One region of the Nocardioides humi genome, then DNA from elsewhere that is predicted to be linked to it. Evidence: riboswitches for the same ligand, from Rfam matches in the RefSeq annotation. Region 1 holds a riboswitch; each other region holds the start of a gene.
What was found. A riboswitch is a leader RNA that binds a small molecule or an ion and turns the genes downstream of it on or off. The one in region 1 is predicted to bind cobalamin.
Positions count from the first base shown of each region.

Region 2: linked by a shared signal. The riboswitch ahead of FIV44_RS12390 (ABC transporter substrate-binding protein) and the one ahead of FIV44_RS26970 (nitrite reductase) in region 1 are both predicted to bind cobalamin.
Region 3: linked by a shared signal. The riboswitch ahead of FIV44_RS25740 (ribonucleoside-diphosphate reductase subunit alpha) and the one ahead of FIV44_RS26970 (nitrite reductase) in region 1 are both predicted to bind cobalamin.

Region 1 covers NZ_CP041146.1:5,586,149-5,592,681, reverse strand. The annotation lists gene FIV44_RS26995 (RNB domain-containing ribonuclease) at 1-753, opposite strand, end outside; gene yaaA (peroxide stress protein YaaA) at 778-1,557, shown strand; gene FIV44_RS26985 (bifunctional RNase H/acid phosphatase) at 1,562-2,728, opposite strand; gene FIV44_RS26980 (zinc ribbon domain-containing protein) at 2,725-3,468, opposite strand; gene FIV44_RS26975 (Nif3-like dinuclear metal center hexameric protein) at 3,479-4,600, opposite strand; cobalamin riboswitch at 4,638-4,810, shown strand; gene FIV44_RS26970 (nitrite reductase) at 4,866-5,708, shown strand; gene FIV44_RS26965 (precorrin-8X methylmutase) at 5,701-6,366, shown strand; gene cobJ (precorrin-3B C(17)-methyltransferase) at 6,369-6,533, shown strand, end outside.
Region 2 covers NZ_CP041146.1:2,525,120-2,531,652, forward strand. The annotation lists gene FIV44_RS12370 (MFS transporter) at 1-206, opposite strand, end outside; gene FIV44_RS12375 (hypothetical protein) at 254-730, opposite strand; gene FIV44_RS12380 (ATP-binding protein) at 839-3,625, shown strand; gene FIV44_RS12385 (PadR family transcriptional regulator) at 3,652-4,281, shown strand; cobalamin riboswitch at 4,319-4,504, shown strand; gene FIV44_RS12390 (ABC transporter substrate-binding protein) at 4,572-5,609, shown strand; gene FIV44_RS12395 (class I SAM-dependent methyltransferase) at 5,606-6,379, shown strand; gene FIV44_RS12400 (FecCD family ABC transporter permease) at 6,376-6,533, shown strand, end outside.
Region 3 covers NZ_CP041146.1:5,334,675-5,341,207, reverse strand. The annotation lists gene FIV44_RS25755 (superoxide dismutase) at 1-27, opposite strand, end outside; gene FIV44_RS25750 (variant leucine-rich repeat-containing protein) at 69-527, opposite strand; gene FIV44_RS25745 (ribonucleotide-diphosphate reductase subunit beta) at 547-1,521, opposite strand; gene FIV44_RS25740 (ribonucleoside-diphosphate reductase subunit alpha) at 1,545-4,106, opposite strand; cobalamin riboswitch at 4,237-4,475, opposite strand; gene FIV44_RS25735 (HepT-like ribonuclease domain-containing protein) at 4,509-4,835, opposite strand; gene FIV44_RS25730 (nucleotidyltransferase family protein) at 4,832-5,152, opposite strand; gene FIV44_RS25725 (bifunctional allantoicase/(S)-ureidoglycine aminohydrolase) at 5,179-5,988, opposite strand; gene allB (allantoinase AllB) at 5,985-6,533, opposite strand, start outside.

The DNA.
Region 1 (6,533 bases):
CGCGCCCATGCCGGTCAGCAGCGAGATCTGGGCGTTCCAGAGCTCGACCGGCAGCTGCTCGCGGAACACGAGGTGGAAGCCGTCGTCGGTCTCGTCGATCTCCTGCTCGGGCAGTGGCAGCGAGACGCCGCCGCGGGCGATCTCCTGCTGCTCGCGGAGCCGGCCGACCTCGCGCAGCAGCGCGAGCACCTCGCCGGCGGTGCCGGCGTCGAGGGCGGCCTGCGCCTCGGCGTACGACCAGCGGGCCGTCGAGCGCACCCGGGCCCGCTCGACCCGGACGTCGGTCGTCGCGCCCTCGGCGTCGAGCCGGATCGTCCAGAGCAGCGCGGGCCGGACCTGGTCGGGCAGCAGCGACGCGGCGCCCTCGGAGAGCACCGGCGGGTGCAGCGGGATCCGGGTGCCGGCGCCGTACAGCGTCTCGCCGCGCCGGTTGGCCTCGACGTCGACCGGGTCGTCGGGCCGCACGAACGCGGCGACGTCGGCGATGGCGTAGTGGACCGTGAAGCCGTCGCTGGCGCGCTCGATGTGGACCGCCTGGTCGAGGTCCATCGAGCCGGGCGGGTCGATGGTGAGGAAGGGCAGGTCGGTGCGGTCCAAGTCGGGGAGTACGACGGCGGCGGCCGCCTGCTCGGCGGCCGCGGTCACCTCGGCGGGGAACTCGCCGGGAAGGTCCAGCTCCGCGGCGATCGCCGCCAGCCCCTCCCGGATCGCCGGAGAGCTCGCCCTGACCCGGACCACGAGGTTGCTCGGCATGACGCCGACCCTATCCTTGCGCCCGTGCTGATCCTGCTGCCGCCGAGCGAGGGCAAGGCCGTTCCCCGGCGGGGCCAGCCGCTCGACCTCGCCGCCCTGTCCTCCCCCGCGCTGACCGGCGCGCGCCGTACCGTGCTCGACGCGCTCGTCGAGCTGTGCCGCGACGACCCGGCCAAGGCGGCCGAGGTGCTCGGCCTCTCCGCCGGCCAGGCCGACCTGGTCGACCGCAACGCCGAGCTGCCGGACGCGCCGACCGCGCGAGCGGACCGGATCTACACCGGCGTCCTGTACGACGCCCTCGACGTCGCCACGCTGTCGACGGCGGCCAAGCGCCGGGCGACCAGCCGGGTCGCGGTGGCCTCCAGCCTGTTCGGGATGGTCCGCCTCGGCGACCGGATCCCGTCGTACCGGCTCTCCGGCGACGTCTCCCTCCCCGGCCTCGGCCCGGTCGCCGCGGTCTGGCGGGAGGCCCTGTCGGCGGTGATGGCCGACGCGCTGGGCCGCGGGCTGCTGGTCGACCTGCGCTCGGGGATGTACGCGAGCTTCTGGCGCCCCGGCCCGGAGCTGGCGCGGCGGGTGGCGACGGTGCGGGTGCTCCACGAGCACGACGGGACCCGCAAGGTCGTGAGCCACTTCAACAAGGCCACCAAGGGCCGGATCGTCCGCGCCCTGCTCGAGGACGGCGCCGACCCGCGCACGCCCGCCGCGCTCGCCGCCGCGCTGGAGCGGCTGGGCTGGCGGGTCGAGGTCGGCCCGCCCGGCAGGAGCGGCACCCAGCTCGACGTGGTCGTCGGCGAGCTCTGATCCGTCACCAGCGGCCGGTGTCGCGCAGGGTCCGCCGGCCGGGGGCGAGCGCGTTGAAGAAGCGCATCGAGCCCTTCTGCTCGCCGGTGCGCGGGTCCGGGTAGAACGCGAGCACCGAGACCGCGGCGGGAGCGAGCTCCATCCGGAACAGCGTCTCCAGCGGGGCGTCGAGCGCGTGGGCGACCAGGGTCTTGATCGGGGTCACGTGGCTGACCAGGACCACGGTCCGGCCGGCGTGGGACTCCAGCAGCCGGGCCAGCCCGGCGAGCACCCGCTCCTGCACGGCCACGAAGGACTCGCCGCCCGGAGGAGCGGCGGCCATGTCGGCGAACCAGGCGTCCAGCCGGGCGCGGTCCCGCTCGGCGACCTCGGTGAAGCTCAGCCCGTCCCACTCGCCGAACTCCATCTCGGCGAAGGCGGCCTCCTCCTCGACAGGCAGCCCGAGGGCGCCCGCCACGATGTCGGCCGTCTCCCGGGTACGCCGGACGGGCGAGGCCACGACGACGTCGACGCTCTCCTTCAGCTCGGTGAGCCATGCGGCGACCTCGGCGGCCTGTGCGCGTCCCTCCTCGGACAGCGCGGGGTTGTCGCCGCCGAGCCCGCCGGAGAACCGGCGGCCGGTGGTGTGCGGCGTGACGCCGTGGCGCACCAGCACGATCGTGGTCGGCTGGCCGGGCCCGGTCGCCGGCGAGGACGCCTCCTCGGCCGCGGACTCGGGCTCGTCGGGGATCCCGTCGCCGGGGACGCTGACCCCGACGCGCGTCCCGTCGAGCGCCTCGTTGGCGAGCCGGTCCGCGTGGGCGTTCTCGGCGCGCGGCACCCAGGTGTAGGTCGTGCCGTCGGGGGCCAGCGCGCCGGCCTCGGCGGCGAGCGCGCGCATGTCGGCGTGCTTGATCTTCCAGCGCCCGGACATCTGCTCGACGACGAGCTTCGAGTCCATCCGCACCTCGATCTGCGCACCGGGGGCGTGGTCGAGGGCGAGCTTGAGGCCGGCGACCAGTCCGGAGTACTCCGCCACGTTGTTGGTCGCGATGCCGAGCGTGCGGGCGTCCTCCGCGAGCACGGCTCCGGTCGCGGCATCGCGCAGCACGGCGCCGTACGCCGCGGGGCCGGGGTTGCCGCGCGAGCCGCCGTCGGCCTCGACGACGACCCGGTCCGGCGCAGGGCTCACAGGCCGCTCTCGGGCGTGCGGACCAGGATCCGCTGGCACTCCTCGTGCCGGAGCACCGTCTCGGCCGGGGTGGCGCGGATCGCCGCGAGCTCGCCGGCGTCGAGGGTGAGCTGGCAGCCGCCGCACTGGCGGGCGCGCAAGGCGCCGACGCCGACGCCGCCCTTGCTGGCGCGGAGCTTCTCGTAGAGGGCGAGGAGGTCGTCGGGGATCTCCGCGACGACCGCGGCGCGGTCGCCGGAGACCGCGCCGATCTCGGTGTCGAGCGCGGCGACCTTCTCGTCGCGGGCGGTGGTCAGCGCGCCGAGCCGGGCGTCGAGGTCCTCGAGGGCGGAGGTCAGCTCGGTGAGCGCGGACTGCGCCTCCTCGAGCTGCTCCATCACCTCGAGCTCCTCGTCCTCCAGCGTGGAGATCCGCCGCTCCAGGGACTCCAGCTCGTGCTGCATCCGCTCGAGGGCCTTGGGGTCGGCGATGGCGCCGGAGTCCATCCGGTCCCGGTCGCGGGCACGACGCGCCTTGACCTGCTCCACGTCGGCGTCGGCCTTGGCCTGCGCGGCGGTGAGGTCGTCGACGACGATGCGCTGGTCGCGCAGCCGGCCGTCGACGTCGACGCGCTTGCCGAGCAGGTCCTTGATCTCGGCGGCCTCGGCCGGGTGGGCGCGCTGATGGCGCAGCTGGTCGACCTGCGCATCGAGGGCCTGCAGGTCGAGCAGGCGGAGCTGGGCGGCGGGATCGGCGTTCACGGGTGCATCCTCACAGGCGCATTGTCCAAGGATCGGTGACGACCGCGCTCACCCGGGTCTCGACGGCGTCGCCGAGAACCTCGTGCAGCCGCTGGGCGAGCACGGGCAGCCAGGTCCACTCGGCCGCCCAGTGGGCGACGTCGACCAGCGCCGGGCCGCCCTTCTCGAGGAACTCCGCGGCCGGGTGGTGGCGCAGGTCGCTGGTGACGTAGACGTCGGCGTCGGAGCCGGCCAGCCGGTCGAGCAGGAAGTCGCCGGCGCCGCCGCAGACCGCGACCCGCTTGACCGCGCGGTCCGGGTCGCCGGCGACCCGGACGCCGTGGTGGGTCGGGGGCAGCGCCGCGGCCACCGACTCGGCGAAGCCGGCGAGCGTGGTCGGCTCGACCGTCCCGACGCGGCCGGTCCCGGTCGTGGTGAGCCCGGGGTCGGCGAGCTCGACGACGTCGTACGCCGGCTCCTCGTAGGGATGGGCGGCGAGCATCGCGCGGACCACGGCCGCCCGGCGCCAGCGCGGCAGCACGACCTCGATCCGGACCTCCTCGACGGTCTCCAGGGACCCGACGGTGCCGATCATCGGCGAGGCCCCGTCGAGGGGGCGGAACCGGCCCTCGCCCGGCGCGCTGGTGAAGGAGGCGAAGTCGTAGTCGCCGATCCGGCCCGCGCCGGCCTCGGCGACGGCGGCCCGGACCGGCGCGGCCGCGTCCGCGGGGACGAAGACGGTCAGCTTGTCGAACGGCTCGGTGGCCGCCGGGACGATCGGCGCGAGGTCGGTCAGCCCGAGCGCCAGCGCGAACGCCTCCGACACCCCGCCGGCGGCCTGGTCGGCGTTGGTGTGGGCGGTGAGCAGCCCGCAGCCGGCCTTCGCCAGCGTGTGCAGGGTGCGGCCCTTGGGGGTGGTCGCGGCGAAGCCGTGCACCGCCTTGAGGAAGAGCGGGTGGTGGACGAGCAGCAGGTCGGCCTTACAGTCGGCCGCCTCCGCCGCCACCTCCGGGGTGGGGTCCACCGCCAGGAGCACCTTCTTCACCTGTTGGCCCGGGTCGCCGTACACGAGGCCGACAGCGTCCCAGCTGTCGGCGGTCGCGGGCGGGTACCAGCCGTGGACCAGGTCGACGACGTCCTCGAGGGTGGGCATGGCGGTCAGGCTACCGATGAGGCCCGAGCGCCGCGGTTGCTATGGTGCCGGTGCCAGTCGACGGGAACCCGGTGAGAGTCCGGGACTGACGCGCAGCGGTGTGGGTGACGGCCGGAGCACGAGGTCACTGGGCCCCTCCAGGGGGTCTGGGAAGGCGCTCCGAGCCGGGTGAGCCCGAGTCCGAAGACCTGCTGGCCCTTGCGGCAATCCGTCGTGAGGTCGATGAGGGGCGATCGCGAGAAGCCCCGGCCTCGAAGGACCCACCATGGCTCGCAGCCGCCCGGACCGGTGCCCCGGCATCGTGCGTCCCTGGCCGGCCGACGACGGTGGGCTGGTGCGGATCCGGGTGCCGGGCGGCCGGCTCCCGCTCGCCGCGCTGACGGCGCTGGCCGCGGTCGCCGAGGAGTACGGCGACGGCCGGGTCCGGGTGACGGGACGCGCCAACCTGCAGGTCAGGGCGATGCCGCTGTCCGGCGACGGGCGGCTCGCGGAAGACGCCCTCGCCGCGCTGGAGGCGACCGGGCTGCTGCCCTCCCGCACCCACGACCGGGTCCGCAACATCCTGGCTTCGCCGCAGACCGGCCTGGCCGGCGGCCAGGCCGACCTGCGGCCCGTCGTCGCGGCGCTCGACGCGCTGCTCCTCGGCGACGAGCTGCTGGCCGGGCTGCCCGGCCGGTTCCTGTTCACCCTCGACGACGGCCGCGGCGACCTCGCCGACCGCCACAAGGACCTCGGGCTCGTCGCGCTCGACGCACGGACCGCCCAGCTCGTCGTCGGCGAGGGGTACGGCGCGGTGCTCGCTCTCGACGAGGCCGCCGCGCGCCTGGCCGGGCTCGCCCGAGCCTTCCTGGCCGCGCGCGGCACCGGGCCGGGCGCCGCCTGGCACGTCCCCGAGCTGGCCACGCCGCTCACGGCTCCCGTCACCCCCGTGCCGGGCGCCGCCATCACGTCCGGGCCGCTTCCCTTCGGCCCGGTCCCCGGCGGCGAGCACGTGCCGGTCGGCGACGACGGCCTCGACGCCGCGACCATCGCCACGTGGTCGGCCCCCACTGTGATCGCGACGCCCTGGCACGGCGTACTGGTGCCCTCCGAGGAGACCCATGGCTGACCCGACCGCTCCCCCGCGCCGGTACGACTACATCGCCGACGGGCCGGCGATCTACGTCGACTCGTTCGCGACGATCCGCCGCGAGTCGGACCTGTCCCGGGTGCCGGCCGAGGCAGAGAAAGTCGCTGTCCGGATGATCCACGGCAGCGGCCAGACCGACCTGGTCGAGGACCTGGTGATCCACCCGCGGCTGGTCCCGGCCGCCCGTGGCGCGCTGGCCGCCGGCGCGCCGATCCTGTGCGACGCCCGGATGGTCGCCATGGGCATCACCGCCGGCCGGCTGCCCGCCGACAACCCGGTGCACTGCTTCCTCACCGACGCGCGGGTGCCGGCGCTGGCGAGCGCGTGGTCGACGACGCGGACAGCCGCCGCGGTCTCGCTGTGGGAGCCGCTGCTCGACGGCGCGGTCGTCGCGATCGGCAACGCCCCCACCGCGCTCTTCCACCTGCTCGAGACGATCCTCGACGGCGGGCCCCGGCCGGCCGCGATCGTCGGCTGCCCGGTCGGGTTCATCGGCGCGGCCGAGTCGAAGGACGCCCTGGCGTCGTTCGCCGACGACCACGGCATCGACATCCCGTTCGTCACCGTCCGCGGCCGCCGGGGCGGCTCCGCGATGGCGTCGTCGGCGGTCAACGCGCTGGCGCAGGAGGAGGAGTGACGGTGGCCGGGCGCTTCCACGTCGTCGGGATCGGCCCCGGCGACCCCGAGCTGATCACCCGCAAGGCGGAGCGGCTGATCGGCGCCGCCGCCGTCGTCGCCTTCCACGCCGGCGTCCGCAAGGAGTCGCACGCCCGCCGGATCGCCGCCCACCTGATCCCGGCCGGC
Region 2 (6,533 bases), 3.1 Mb from region 1:
TGCGCGAGCAGGTACGTCGAGAACAGCCACGGGAACTGCGTGAAGCCGCCCAGGTCGGTCACGATCGCCGGCACCGCGGTCGCCAGGATCGTGGTGTCGATGGCGACGAGCGCCGTGCTGAGCATCACCGCGCCGAGGATCGGCCCCCGCTCGCTGCGCAGCCCGACGCTCGCGCGGGTGATCGGGCTGGCTGTGGAGACGGTCACGTATCGCTGCAACCGGCGGCCCGCACCCGGCATTCCCCCGGGGTCGCTCAGGGGCGCAGCGCTCCGCAGCCGCAGGCGGCCTGGGCCTCGGCGACGATCTCCGGCGCCTGCTCCGCCCACGGGTAGGGGCTGGCCACCAGGACCGTCGGCCCGGCGACGAGCACCGTCCGGTCGCTGAGCTCGCCGTCGGCGTACGTCCTCGCCTCGTCCGCGGAGTCGAACTCGACCCACACGACGGTCTGAATCAGCTCGGGGAGGCCACCCAGCACCGACTCCGGGTCGTCGCCCTCAGCCCAGCAGTCCAACTGGCGGAAGTCGACCTGACCATCGGCACCGGTGGAGTTCTCGCTCCAGTAGGGCTGCGCGCACTCACCGCTGGCGAGATCGGAGGTCACGCCCTCGACCACGTCGAAGGCGAGGGGCGCGTCCGGGTCGGGCTGCCCCGATCCGCCGACGGCCGCGGAGCCGCCGGAGTCCTCGGACGAGCAGCCGGTGGCGGTGAGCAGAACGGCGGCGAAGGACACAGCCACAAGGCGTCGGGCACGGATCACCGGGCCATTCACCCACCGCCGATAGCCGCTCGGCATCAGGGAACGACCCCAACACCAGCGCTCACCCCCTAGCCTCTACCCGTGAAGGAGCACCGACTCGTCGAGCGGGAGACGAGCCTGGCCGCCGCCCGGTCGCGGGTCGCCGGCCTCCGTGCGGGCACCGGCGGCGCCCTCTGCCTGATCGGTCCGGCGGGTGCGGGCAAGACCGCGCTGCTGAGCGCCGTCCTCGAGGACGCGGGGCCGGCCCGGGTGCTGCGGGCCACAGCGGGCGAGCTCGAGGCGCACGCGCCGTACGGCGTCGTGCGACAGCTCTTCGGACGAGCCCTGGCCGGACTGCCCGCCGCCGCGCTGGAGGCAATCGCCCATGGGGCCGCGCGTCCGGCCGTCGACCTGGTGCTGCACCGGCCGAACGCCGCACCGGTCGACCAGTCGGCGATCCTGAACAGCCTGTACTGGCTGCTCGACGGGCTGGCCGCCGACGGGCCGCTCGTGGTGGCGGTGGACGACGCGCATTGGGCCGACGACGCGTCACTGCTGTTCCTGCAGCACCTGCTGGCCCGGCTGGACGACCTGCCGGTGCTCCAGGTGGTGGCCGCCCGGGACGTGCTGCCGGACCGGCGGCGGCCGGCGCTCGCGGCCGTGCTGGCCGACCCACGCGCCGTACGGTTGGATCTGGGTCCCCTCTCCCCGAACGGCATCCGCGCCTGCCTGGCCGACCGATGGGACGCGGAGGCCGACGACGAGGTGATCGCGGCGTGCGTGGACGTGACCGGCGGGAACCCGTTCCTCGTGGTGGCGCTGGGCGACCTTCTCGCCTCGCGCCCCAGTACGACCACCGCCCACGCCGTGCGCAGCCTGGTCCCCGGATCGGTGGTGGACGCCGTGATCCAGCGGCTGAGCGCGCTGCCACCCGCCGAGCAGGCGCTGGCCCGCGCGCTGGCCGCCCTGGAGACCGCTCCGCTCCGGACCGCGGCCGCCCTGGCCGTTCTCGACATCGCGGACGCCGCGGACGCCGCGGACCGGCTGCGCGACGCCGGCCTACTGGCCCCTGAGGGCCCGCTCACCTTCCGGCACGCCCTGCTCCGCAGCGCCGTCAGCACCACGACCGCACCGGCGGCTCGCGACCAACTGCACCGGCGGGCAGCGCTGATCCTCGGCGCCGAGGACCCGCACCGAGCCGCCGGACATCTGCTCGAGGTCGAGGGCACCGGCGACCCCTGGGCGGTCGGGCTGCTGCGCGCGGCCGCCCAGGAGGCGCTCGCCGAGGGCGCTCCCCACGTGGCCGTCGACCTGCTTCGCCGCGCGGTCGCCGAGCCGCCGGCCGCGGCCGACCTGCCTCCGGTCCTGGTGGAGTTGGGCACCGCCGAGCTGCACGCCGCCGACCCCGCCGCAGTCATCACCCTGGAGCGTGCCGGCCGGGACGTCGTGGACCCGGTGCTGCGGGCCGAGTGCGCGCTGGCACTGGCGGCGGCGTACCACGTCGGCGGCTTCTACGAGCGCACCGTGCCGCTGCTGCGGGCCGTCCTCGACGACCTCGGCCCCGAGCACGGCGACCTCCACCTGGTAACCGAGGCGATGCTGATCGCGGCCGCGCTCACCGTGCCGGGCGAGGTCGTGCCGGCCCGAGCCCGGCTCACCGCTCGCGGCGACCTCGCCGGCGACACCCCCGGCGAGCGGCTGCTGCTGATCCAGCAGGCGTCCGTCTCCAATGCCTCCACGGCCCCCATCGCCGAGGCCGGCGAGCTCGCGCGGCGCGCGATCGGCGAGGGGCTGACGCCGGAGCAGGTGGCCAGCCCTTTCGACTGGACGATCGCACGGACCCACCTCGCCTGCTCCGGCGCGTACGACGAGACCGCGCGCCTGTGCGCCCGAGGTCTCGAGCACGCCGCACGCGAAGGCTCCGTCCCGCTGTACGCCGCCGCGGCGGTCACTCGGGGCTGGTCGCATCTGTGGGCGGGCAAGGTCGACGACAGTGCGACCGACTTCGCTGCCGCCCTGGCCCAGGCCGACCTGGTGCCCGGGGGTGAGGCCGTCCGCCTACTCGCCCTGGCGGGCCGGGCCGAGGCCCTGCTCGCACAGGGGCTGCTGGACGAGGCCACCGCAGCGGTCGACAGCGTCCCCGACGAGATCGCGAAGGATCCGGGCAACGCCACCGGGATCCACCTGCTGCGTGCCCGCGGCCTGGTCCGGGCCGCGAGCGGGCAGCACGCGGCCGCGCTCGCCTCGTTGGACGCCTGCGCAGAGCGGCTGGCCGCGCTCGACATGGACTCGCCGACGTGGTGCGACTGGCGTTCGGCGGCGGCGGAGAGCCTCTGGGCACTGGGCCGCGCCGACGAGGCGGTCGAGCTGGCCAGGTTCGCGCTCGCCGCCGCGGAGCAGAAGGCCGCGCCGAGCGTGCTCGGCCAGGCGCTGAGGATCGTCGGCGAGATGACCGCCGCCGACGGGATCGCCGATCTGCGGCGGTCCGTCGCGGTGCTGGCGGCCTCGGAGGCCCGGCTCCAGGAAGCCCGGTCCCGGGTCGCGCTGGGATCGGCGCTGCGTCGCACCGGACAGCGCACCGAGGCCCGCGAGGAGCTGCGCCGAGGCCGCGAGCTCGCCCACCGGCTCAGCGCGCACGCCGTCACCGAGCGGGCCAGCGCGGAGCTGGCGCTCGCCGGCGGGCGGGTCGCCCGTATCGAGGTCACCGGCGTCGCAGCGCTGACCGCTGCCGAGCGGCGGGTGTGCGAGCTCGCGGCGGCCGGATTGCGCAATCGCGACATCGCCCAGCGGCTGTTCGTGACCACCAAGACCGTCGAGGTGCACCTCTCACGCGCCTACCGCAAGCTCGGCGTCGGCCGCGGCGGGCTCGCAGCGCTGCTCGATGGCTGATCCCCGCGACTCCTAGAATCCGGGACATGGCCGCCCACGACACCCGGATGCTGCTGCTGGGTGCCGTGGCGCTGTTCGAGCCGATCAACGGCTACCAGATCCGCCGCGAGCTGATGTCGTGGAGCGTCGACGACTGGGCCAACCTCAACCCCGGCTCGATCTACAACGGGCTGGCCACGCTGACCCGGCAGGGCTTCCTGGTGCGCCACGACCTCGAGGACGGAGGCCGCGAGGTGGCCGTCTACGAGGTGACCGACGCGGGCCGCGCCGAGCTGGAGCGGCTGGTCACGGCGGGGCTGGAGGAGGTCGGCGTCGCCGACCGGAAGGGCTTCAGCGCCGCCTTCGGCCTGCTGCCGCTGGTCCCGCCCGACCAGGCCCTGCGCTCACTGGTACGACGCCGGGTCGCCCTCGAGGAGCTGGTGGCCCGCCTCGCCACGCCGGCCGCTCCGGCCGAGGCACCGCCGCACGCGCTGCGCGGCGTGGTGATGTGGCTGGACCTGGCCGTGGCCGAGCTGGCCTGGCTGCGCGAGACGATCGAGCTGATGCGGGCCGGCGGCCTCCGGCTCGACACCACCACGTGGACCCCGCCCGCCGACGACCCCGGCTGGCAGATGAACGCGGACCGCGAGCGCTACCGCGCCCTGCTGGACCGCTGAGACCGCTGAGGGCGGGGCGACCGGGCCGACCGGGCGCTGCTACGCTCCGCGTGCCAGTCAAGCCACCCGGTGGCCAGGGAATCCGGTGTGACTCCGGAGCTGACGCGCAGCGGTGTGGGTGACGGGCGGAGCAGGCATCAGCCAGCCACTGGACCCCGGTCTGGGAAGGCGCCCCGCCCGATCGATCCCGAGCCCGAAGACCTGCTGGCTTCCGTGGACCGACCGGCCCGCGTGAACCCGATGGACAGGCCCCGCGACCCGGGCCTGCGGATGACGACGGCGAGTCCCCCATGCCCCATCCCACCCTGTTCCGCCCTGCTGCCCTCCTGAGCGGCGTCCTGCTGCTCGGGGCGCTGACCGCCTGCGGCTCCGACGACACCGCCGGCAGCGACCGCCCGTCCACCGGCTCCCCGGCGGAGGGCGCGGCGTACCCCGTCGAGGTCGCCAACTGCGAGGTCGACGTGACCGTGGAGAAGCCCGTGGAGCGGGCGATCGCGGTCAACCAGCCCGCCCTGGAGCTGCTCCTCGCCCTCGGCCTCGGCGACCGGATGGCCGGGTACGCCATCAGCGACGACAGCGTGCTCCCCCAGCTGGAGGCCGAGCGCGCGAAGGTCGAGCCCTTCAGCACCGAGTTCCCCTCGTTCGAGACCGTGCTCGACCGCGAGCCCGACCTCGTCTACACGACCTTCGACTACACCTTCACCGACGAGGGCATCGCCGACCGCGACCGGTTCACCGAGCTCGGCGTGCCGACGTACCAGTCTCCGAGCGAGTGCACCGGCCAGGACGCGCACCAGCAGGATGCGCTAGAGCTGCAGGACCAGTACGACGAGATCGAGGAGGTCGCGCGCCTGTTCGGCGTCCCCGAGAGGGGCGCGGAGCTGATCGCGGACCTGCAGCAGCGCACCGCCGCCGCCAAGCCCGCCTCCGGCGCCGAGGACGTCACCCTCGCCTGGTGGTACGCCGCCACGAAGACGCCGTACATCGCCGGCTGCTGCGGCGCGCCCGGCCTGATGACCCGTGCCGTCGGCGCCGCCAACGCGTTCGAGGACTCCGACCAGTACTGGCCGGAGATCGGCTGGGAGAGCCTCCTCGACCGCGACCCGACGGTGCTCGTGCTCGCCGACCTGGGCCGCGGCGGCGACGGGGACAGCGCGCAGGACAAGATCGCCTTCCTCGAGTCCGACCCGGTCGCCAGCCAGCTCACGGCGGTCAGGGAGAAGCGCTACATCGTCCTCGACGGCACCACCATGGACCCCTCGATCCGCAACGTCGACGGCATCGAGGAGCTCGCCGCCGGGCTGCGCGAGCTGGGGCTGGCGTCGTGAGCGAGCCCGGCCTGCTCGAGCGCTGGGACCGCCAGCAGGCGGCGTACATCGCTGACCGCGAGGGCCGCTTCACGGCCATGCTCGACGTGCTCGACCTGCAGTCCGGTGGCGCGCCGGCGCTCGTGGTCGACCTGGCCTGCGGCCCGGGCTCGCTGTCGTTCCGCGTGTTGGAGCGGTTCCCGCGGGCCCGGGTCGTCGGCGTCGACCACGACCCGGCGCTGCTCGCCCTGGCGCGCGAGGCCGGCGAGCGGTACGACGGCCGCGCGGTCTTCCTCGACGAGGACCTGACCGCGCCCGGCTGGGTCGATCGGATCCGCGAGCGGATCGGCGAGCAGCTCGGCGACCTGCCCGTGGCCGGCGTGGTCTCCACGACCGCGCTGCACTGGCTGACGCCGGCCCAGCTGGTCGACGCCTACCGCGCCGCGCGGAGCCTGCTCGCCGACGCGGGGGTGTTCCTCGACGGCGACCACTTCCGCTACGACCACCGGCAGCCGCGGCTGCGGGCCTGGGCGGCCGAGCACGACCGGCGTACCCAGGACGCGGCGTTCGCGCAGGGCGCCGAGCCGTGGGACACGTGGTGGTCGGAGCTGGCCGCCCGGCCCGGGTACGCCGAGCTGGCGGCCGAGCGCGACCGGCGCTTCGCCGACCGGCCGGCCCCCGAGGCGACCGGCGTGGGCTTCCGACTCGGCGCGCTGGCCCAGGCCGGATTCGCCGAGCACGGCACGGTCTGGCAGCTCTTCGACGACTTCGTCGTCTACGGGGTCGCTTGACCTCCCGCCTGCGGCTGGCGACGGCCGTCGTCGTCGGCACCGCGCTGGTGCTGCTCTCGGTGGCGACCGCGATCACGATCGGGCCGGCCGACCTCTCGGTGGGCGACGTGGTCGCCGTCGTCCGCGAGCACCTGGGCGGTCCGCCGGCGGACCT
Region 3 (6,533 bases), 250 kb from region 1:
CAGGTCGGGCAGCGTGTAGTCGGCCATCGGGTCCTCCAGGGACGTCGGAGACAATTGCGTTCTCCACGCTACTGCAATTGATTTGCAACTAGATCACCCCCTCGCTCCCAGCCCTCCGCCCATGCCACGACCGCCCGGACCGTCGGGTCGGGGTCACTGGCGAGCACCGTCAGCAGCCCGTCCGGCACCGCGGGATGCGCGGCCACCCAGCCGCGGACCGTCGCGTCGGCGTCGGCGGCCAGGCGGACCAGCAGGCCCGCCGGCGTGTGCTCGTTGCGGGCGACGCAGCGTCGTACGCCGACCTGCTGGTCGGCCGCGAGGGCGACCAGCACATCCGGCGGCGCGTGGTAGGACAGCGCGGCGCTCTCCCGGATCACCGGGTCGGCCGAGCCCGCCAGGAGGCGCACCCGCTGCACCTTGCCCTCGCTCGCCGGCGGCGACGCGAACGACGAGAGCGGCGCCCCGCCGGCGTCCTCGCGCGAGGACGCCGCCAGGGCTGCCCGCTGCTGCGGCGACAGGAATCCCATGCAGGACATCGCGCCCGCCTCAGCCCTGCTTCGCGTTCACCTCGTACGAGGTGTTGATCGACTCGAAGAAGTTGACCAGCTGCAGGGTGTCGTTGGCCGTCGCCATCCACTTGGCGGGGTTCGCGACGCCGTAGTGCGCCCCGAACCCGAGCTCGTCGAGGCGCCGGTCGGCGAGGTACTTGACGTACTGGTTGATGTAGTCGGCGTTGAGCCCCAGGATGCCGTTGGGCAGCAGGTCCCGGTTGTAGGCCTCCTCCATCTCCACCGCGTCGAGGATCATCTGCTTGATCTCGGCGGCGAACTCCTCGGTCGCGACCTCGGGGTTCTCCTCCAGCACGGTCAGCACCAGGTTGATGCCGAACTTCAGGTGCAGCGACTCGTCGCGGACGATCCAGTCGACGAGCGAGGAGAAGTTCCGCAGCAGGTTCCGCTGCCGGAAGCTCAGCGCCACCATGAACCCGGAGTAGAACCAGATCCCCTCGAGGATCACGTTGTAGGCGATCAGGTTCCGCACGAAGTCCTGCTTGCCCTCGGTCGTGGTGATGTCGAGGGTCTGCTCGGTCATCCGCTTGATGAACCGGATCTCGAAGGCCTCCTTGGCGGCCATCGACGGGACCGTGACATGGGAGTCGTACGCCGCCGCGCGGTCGATCGGGAAGGTCTCCAGGACGTACTCGAAGGACATGCAGTGGTTGGCCTCCTCCCACATCTGCTTGGCGAGGTAGAGGTGGCACTCCGCCGCGTTGACGTAGGGGTAGACGCCGAACGCCAGCGCCTTGTTGACGAGCAGCTCGTTGGGGTTGAAGTAGCTCATCAGGAAGGTGAGGGCGCGCCGCTCGTCCTCGCTCATCCGCTCGAAGTCGCCGAGGTCCTCCCCCAGCTGGATCTCGTTGGGGAACCAGGTGTTGGCGACCGCCTGGTCGTAGAGCTCCATCGCCCACGGGTAGGTCACCGGCTTGAGGAGGAGGCCCTCCTCGATGCCGGTGCCGAGGATGCCCCGGGTCGTCGTCTGCGCGCTCACTGGCACGACTCGCACTGCAGTCGCTCCATCGGGTCGACGGGGCATTGCACGTCCTCGACCACCTCGGCCTGCGGCAGCTCCTCGACGTCCGGCGGTACGACGGGCGCCGGTGCCGCGGCGACCGCCCCGAAGCCACGCTTCGCCGGAGCCGCCGCACCGAACCCGCGGCGCGGCGCACCGCCACCGCCGGCGGGCGCGACCTGCTCGGCCTTGTTGACCTTCACCGTCGACTGCTCGGCGGTGTGCCGCGGCATCATGTGCAGGTAGTACGTCGTCTTGACGCCCAGCCGCCACGCCTCGGTGTAGAGGTCGACCATGGTGGTCACCGACCGGTCGGCGAGGTAGATGTTGCGGCTGATCGCCTGGTCGATCCACTTCTGCGCCCGCGCGGCCACCTCGAGGTAGGCACGGCCCGGGAGCTGGAAGGAGGTCTGGTAGATCTCGACCAGCTCGGCCGGCACGCCCTCCACCTTGGACAGGTCGCCCTGGTGGCGCAGCAGGTCCTCGCGGACGTCCTCCCAGATGCCCGCCGCGCGCAGGTCCTCGACCAGGTTGCGGTTGACCTCGAGGAACTTGCCCGAGCTGGTGGCCCGGCTGAAGATCTGGCTGAACTGCGGGTCCAGCCCGGGCGTCGTGCCGGCGACCAGGCCGATGGACGCGGTGGGCGCGATGGCGAGCAGGGTGGAGTTGCGGATGCCGCCGGCGACCTTGGCGCGCAGGGCGTCCCAGTCGAGCCGGGTACGACGGTCGACGGTCACCTCGGTGCCGCGGTCGGCGGCGAGCCGGTCGAGGGTGTCGACCGGCACCATCCCGCGCGACCAGCCGGAGCCCTCGCAGTTCGGGTACGCGCCGCGCTCGCGGGCCAGGTCGGCCGAGGCGTCGATGGCGTGCCAGGAGACGAACTCCATGATCTCGTCGATCAGGTCGTAGGACTCCGGCGAGGCGTAGCTCCAGCCGAAGCGCTCGACGATGTCGGTGAAGCCCATGACGCCCAGGCCCAGCGCGCGGTTCTCGGAGTTGGAGTGCTCGGACTCCGGCACCGAGCTGATCGTGATGTCGATCAGGTTGTCGAGCTGGCGCACGGCCGAGCGGGTCGACGCCGCGAGCCGGTCCCAGTCGACCTTCGCCCCCTCTCCACCAGCACTGCGGCGGCGGCCGGTGACGTGGCGGGAGAGGTTGATCGACGCCAGGTTGCAGACGGCCACGTTGTCGCGGTCCTGCGGGAGCGTGATCTCGGTGCACAGGTTCGACAGGTGGATGGTGCCGGTGTTGTCGTTGAGGGCACGGGTGTTGATCGTGTCCTTCCACGTCAGCCACGGGTGCGAGGTCGACTGCAGGGTCGTGAGGATCGCCTTGAACTGCTCGCGCGCGCCGATCCTCTTGTGCCGGAGCTTCCCCGCCTCGGCCATCGCGACGTACTCGGCGTACCGCTCGCTGAACGCGCGCCCGGTGAGCTCGACCAGGTCGGGGACCTCGGCCGGGTCGAAGAGGTACCACTGGTCGTCGCGCTCGACGCGCTTCATGAACTCGTCGCTGATCCAGACCGCCGTGTTGGCGGTGCGGGTACGACGGTAGGGGTCGCCGGAGTTCTGGCGCAGGTCGAGGAACGCCGGGAAGTCGAGGTGCCAGTTCTCCATGTAGAAGCACAGCGCGCCGAACTTCTTGCCGCCGCGGCTGACCGCGCGCAGCGTGGAGTCGATGGTGTGCATGAACGGGATCGGCCCGGTGGAGCTGGTGTTGTTGGACCGGATCGGCGAGCCCTCGGAGCGTAGCTTGGTGACCGACAGGCCGATGCCGCCGGTGCCCTTGGTCAGCCACATGACGTCGCGCACCGACTTGGCGATGTGCTCGATGTCGTCCTCCATCTGCATCACGAAGCAGTTGGAGAGCTGGGCGTACGACGTGCCGGCGTTGACCAGCGTCGAGCCGGCCGCGAGGTACTCCAGGCGCGACATCCGGTCGTAGAAGCCGAGCGCCGCCGAGGTCGGGTCCTCCTCGTTGAGCGAGAGGCCCATCGCCACGCGCATCCAGAAGAACTGCGGCATCTCCATCGGCCGGCCCTCGGGCGCGGCGATCATGTAGCGGGTGCGCATGGTCTGCACGCCGACGTAGCGCAGCAGGTCGTCGCGGTCGGGGTCGAGCGCCGCACCCAGCCGCTGCAGGTCGAACTGCTCGGTCAGGCGGGTGTCCAGCAGCCCGAGCTCGACGCCGCGCACGACGTACGCGACGAAGGCCTCGGCATGGAACGCGTAGACCTCGTCGCGGGTGACGCCCTCGCCGAAGATCGCCTTGTAGAAGCTCTTGACGAGCAGCCGCGCCGCGATCGTGTCGTACGCCGGGTCGTCCTTGACGTTCTGCAGCGCGACCTGCACGACGGCCTCGTCGAGCTGCTCGCTGGTGATGCCGTCGAACAGCGTGATCTCCAGCTCGGACCGCAGCTGGGTCGCCCGCGCGACCTCGTCGTCCAGGCCGGCGGCGGCCTCCTCGATCGACCGGGCGATCTCGTAGCCGTCGTACGGCGCCCTGGTGCCGTCCCGCTTGATGACGGTGATGCTCATGCTGGTCCACCCCTCGTGAATCGCTTCGGCTGTCCGCTTCCGCGGTCTCGAGGAGGGTGAGGGGAGGGCGCGACGCCACGTCGCCTGCCGGTGATCCCCTGACCTTCCCACGAGGTCGCGGACCTCCACCGATGTCGGCGGAGCACTGGCAGGTCTTCAGACTCGTGGGCGGGTGCCCGAGGATCAGGCACGGTCCTACTGTCCGTCGCTTCCCAGGTCCCTGATCGGGGGTCCCAGTGCTTCCTGTCGTTCCAGGAGACGGAGGTCGTTCCCACTCACCGCTGCGGGGCAGTCCCGGACTCTCACCGGGTTCCCTCTTGCGACGACCCGCCTGGATGACGGGCCGAACCAGCTGCGTCGACCACTATATACGGGGAATCACAACGATGTAAGACCCCAGATCTAGTGGCGTGTCTCCGCGACGGCGAGGGCCAGCCGTGCCAGCGGATCCGACAGGATGTCGCGGATCAGGTCGGGATCGACCCGGAAGTACTCATGGACGACCACGTTCCGCAGACCCGCGATCGACGGCCACGGAACGGACGGGTGGGCATCCTTGAATTCGTGCGGCAGCGCCTTGACCGCCTCGCCGATCACTGCCAGGTTCCTGAGCACGGCGTCGTACGCCATCGATCCGAGCTCCGGCGAGTCGAGGTGCTCGCGGTAGGCCAGGCAGCGCTCGATCGCCACCCGGATGTCGTCGAGACGCTCGTCGTCAGAGCGGCTCACACCGCCACCGCGTCGGCCAGCGCCGTCGCCGACACCTCGCGTCGAAGCAGGTCCGCAGCGACGACGTCCACCCGCACGCCGAGAAGCTCCGACAGCTCCTCACCCAGACCGGCCACCCGCAGGAGCTCGTTGCCTCCTGCGGGCAGGAGGTCGACGAGCAGGTCGAGGTCGCTGTCCTCGCGGGCCTCGCCGCGCGCGACGGACCCGAACAGGCGAGCGTTGGTGGCGCCGTACCTGTCGAGGATCTCCGCGACCTGACCACTCCGCTCCGCCAGCGCGGCACGCAGCCGCAGCGTGGCGGGAGTCGGCGTGCTCATGGCTCAAGCCTAACGAGTCGGGCCGTCTACAGGCCCGCGTGCCGGTTGACGTCCTTGTAGAGCAGGTAGCGGAACACCCCGGGCCCGCCGGCATAGCAGGCCTGCGGGCAGAAGGCACGCAGCCACATGAAGTCGCCGGCCTCGACCTCCACCCAGTCCTGGTTGAGCAGGTAGACGGCCTTGCCCTCGAGCACGTAGAGGCCGTGCTCCATGACGTGCGTCTCGGGGAAGGGGATGGCGCCGCCGGGACGGAAGGTCACGATGTTGACGTGCATGTCGTGGCGCAGGTCCGCGATGTCGACGAAGCGGGTCGTGGACCAGGACCCGTCGGTGTCGGGCATCGCGACCGGGTCGACGTCCTGCTCGCGCGTGACGAACGCAGGAGGCACGTCGAGTCCGGGCGCGGGCGCGTAGGCCTTGCGGATCCAGTGGAAGGTGGCGTTCGCGCCCGAGGCGTTGTGCAGGGTCCAGGACGCGCCGGGCGGGAGGAAGGCGTACGACCCGGGCGCGAGCTCGTGGGTCGTGCCGTCGAGGGTCAGTCGCGGCGCGCCGTCGACGACGAACAGCACCGCCTCCGCGGCCGGGTCGGACTCGGGTGCGTCCGACCCGCCGCCGGGCGCGACCTCGACGACGTACTGGCTGAAGGTCTCGGCGAAGCCGGACAGCGGCCGGGCGAGCACCCACATCCGCATCCCCGACCAGCCGGGGAGGTAGGACGCGGTGATGTCGCTCAGCGTCCGCCGCGGGATCACGGCGTAGGCGTCGGTGAACCGCGCGCGGTCGGTGGTCAGCGCCGTCTGGGGCGGCAGGCCGCCCCGGGGCACGTAGTAGGTCATCGCCTTCCCCTCTCCAGCAGTCGTCCCCGTGGGGCGTCGTCGTCGACGGTCGCGCCGCGCAGCCAGGTCTCGCGGACGACGCCGAGCAGGCGGCGGCCGGCGTAGGCCGAGACCGGGTTGCGGTGCCGCAGCCGGGCGACGTCGACGGTGAACGAATCGTCCGGCGCGAACCGGACCAGGTCGGCGTCCGCGCCGACGGCGATCCGGCCCTTGTGGGCGAGCCCGCACCGCTCGGCGGGCGCGCTCGCCATCCAGCCGACGACCTCGGCCAGCGTCCGGCCGCGCCCGCGGGCGCCGGTCCACACCGCGGGCAGGCCCAGCTGGACGGACGCGATCCCGCCCCACGCCGCGCCGAAGTCGCCGGCGCCGCGCTGCTTGAGCTCGGCCGTGCACGGCGAGTGGTCGGAGACGACGAAGTCGATGTCGCCGGCGTCCAGTGCCGCCCAGAGCGCCTCCCGGTTGTCGGCCTCGCGGATCGGCGGGCAGCACTTGAGCTCGGTCGCGCCGTCGCCGATGTGCTCGGCGTCGAAGGTCAGGTAGTGGGG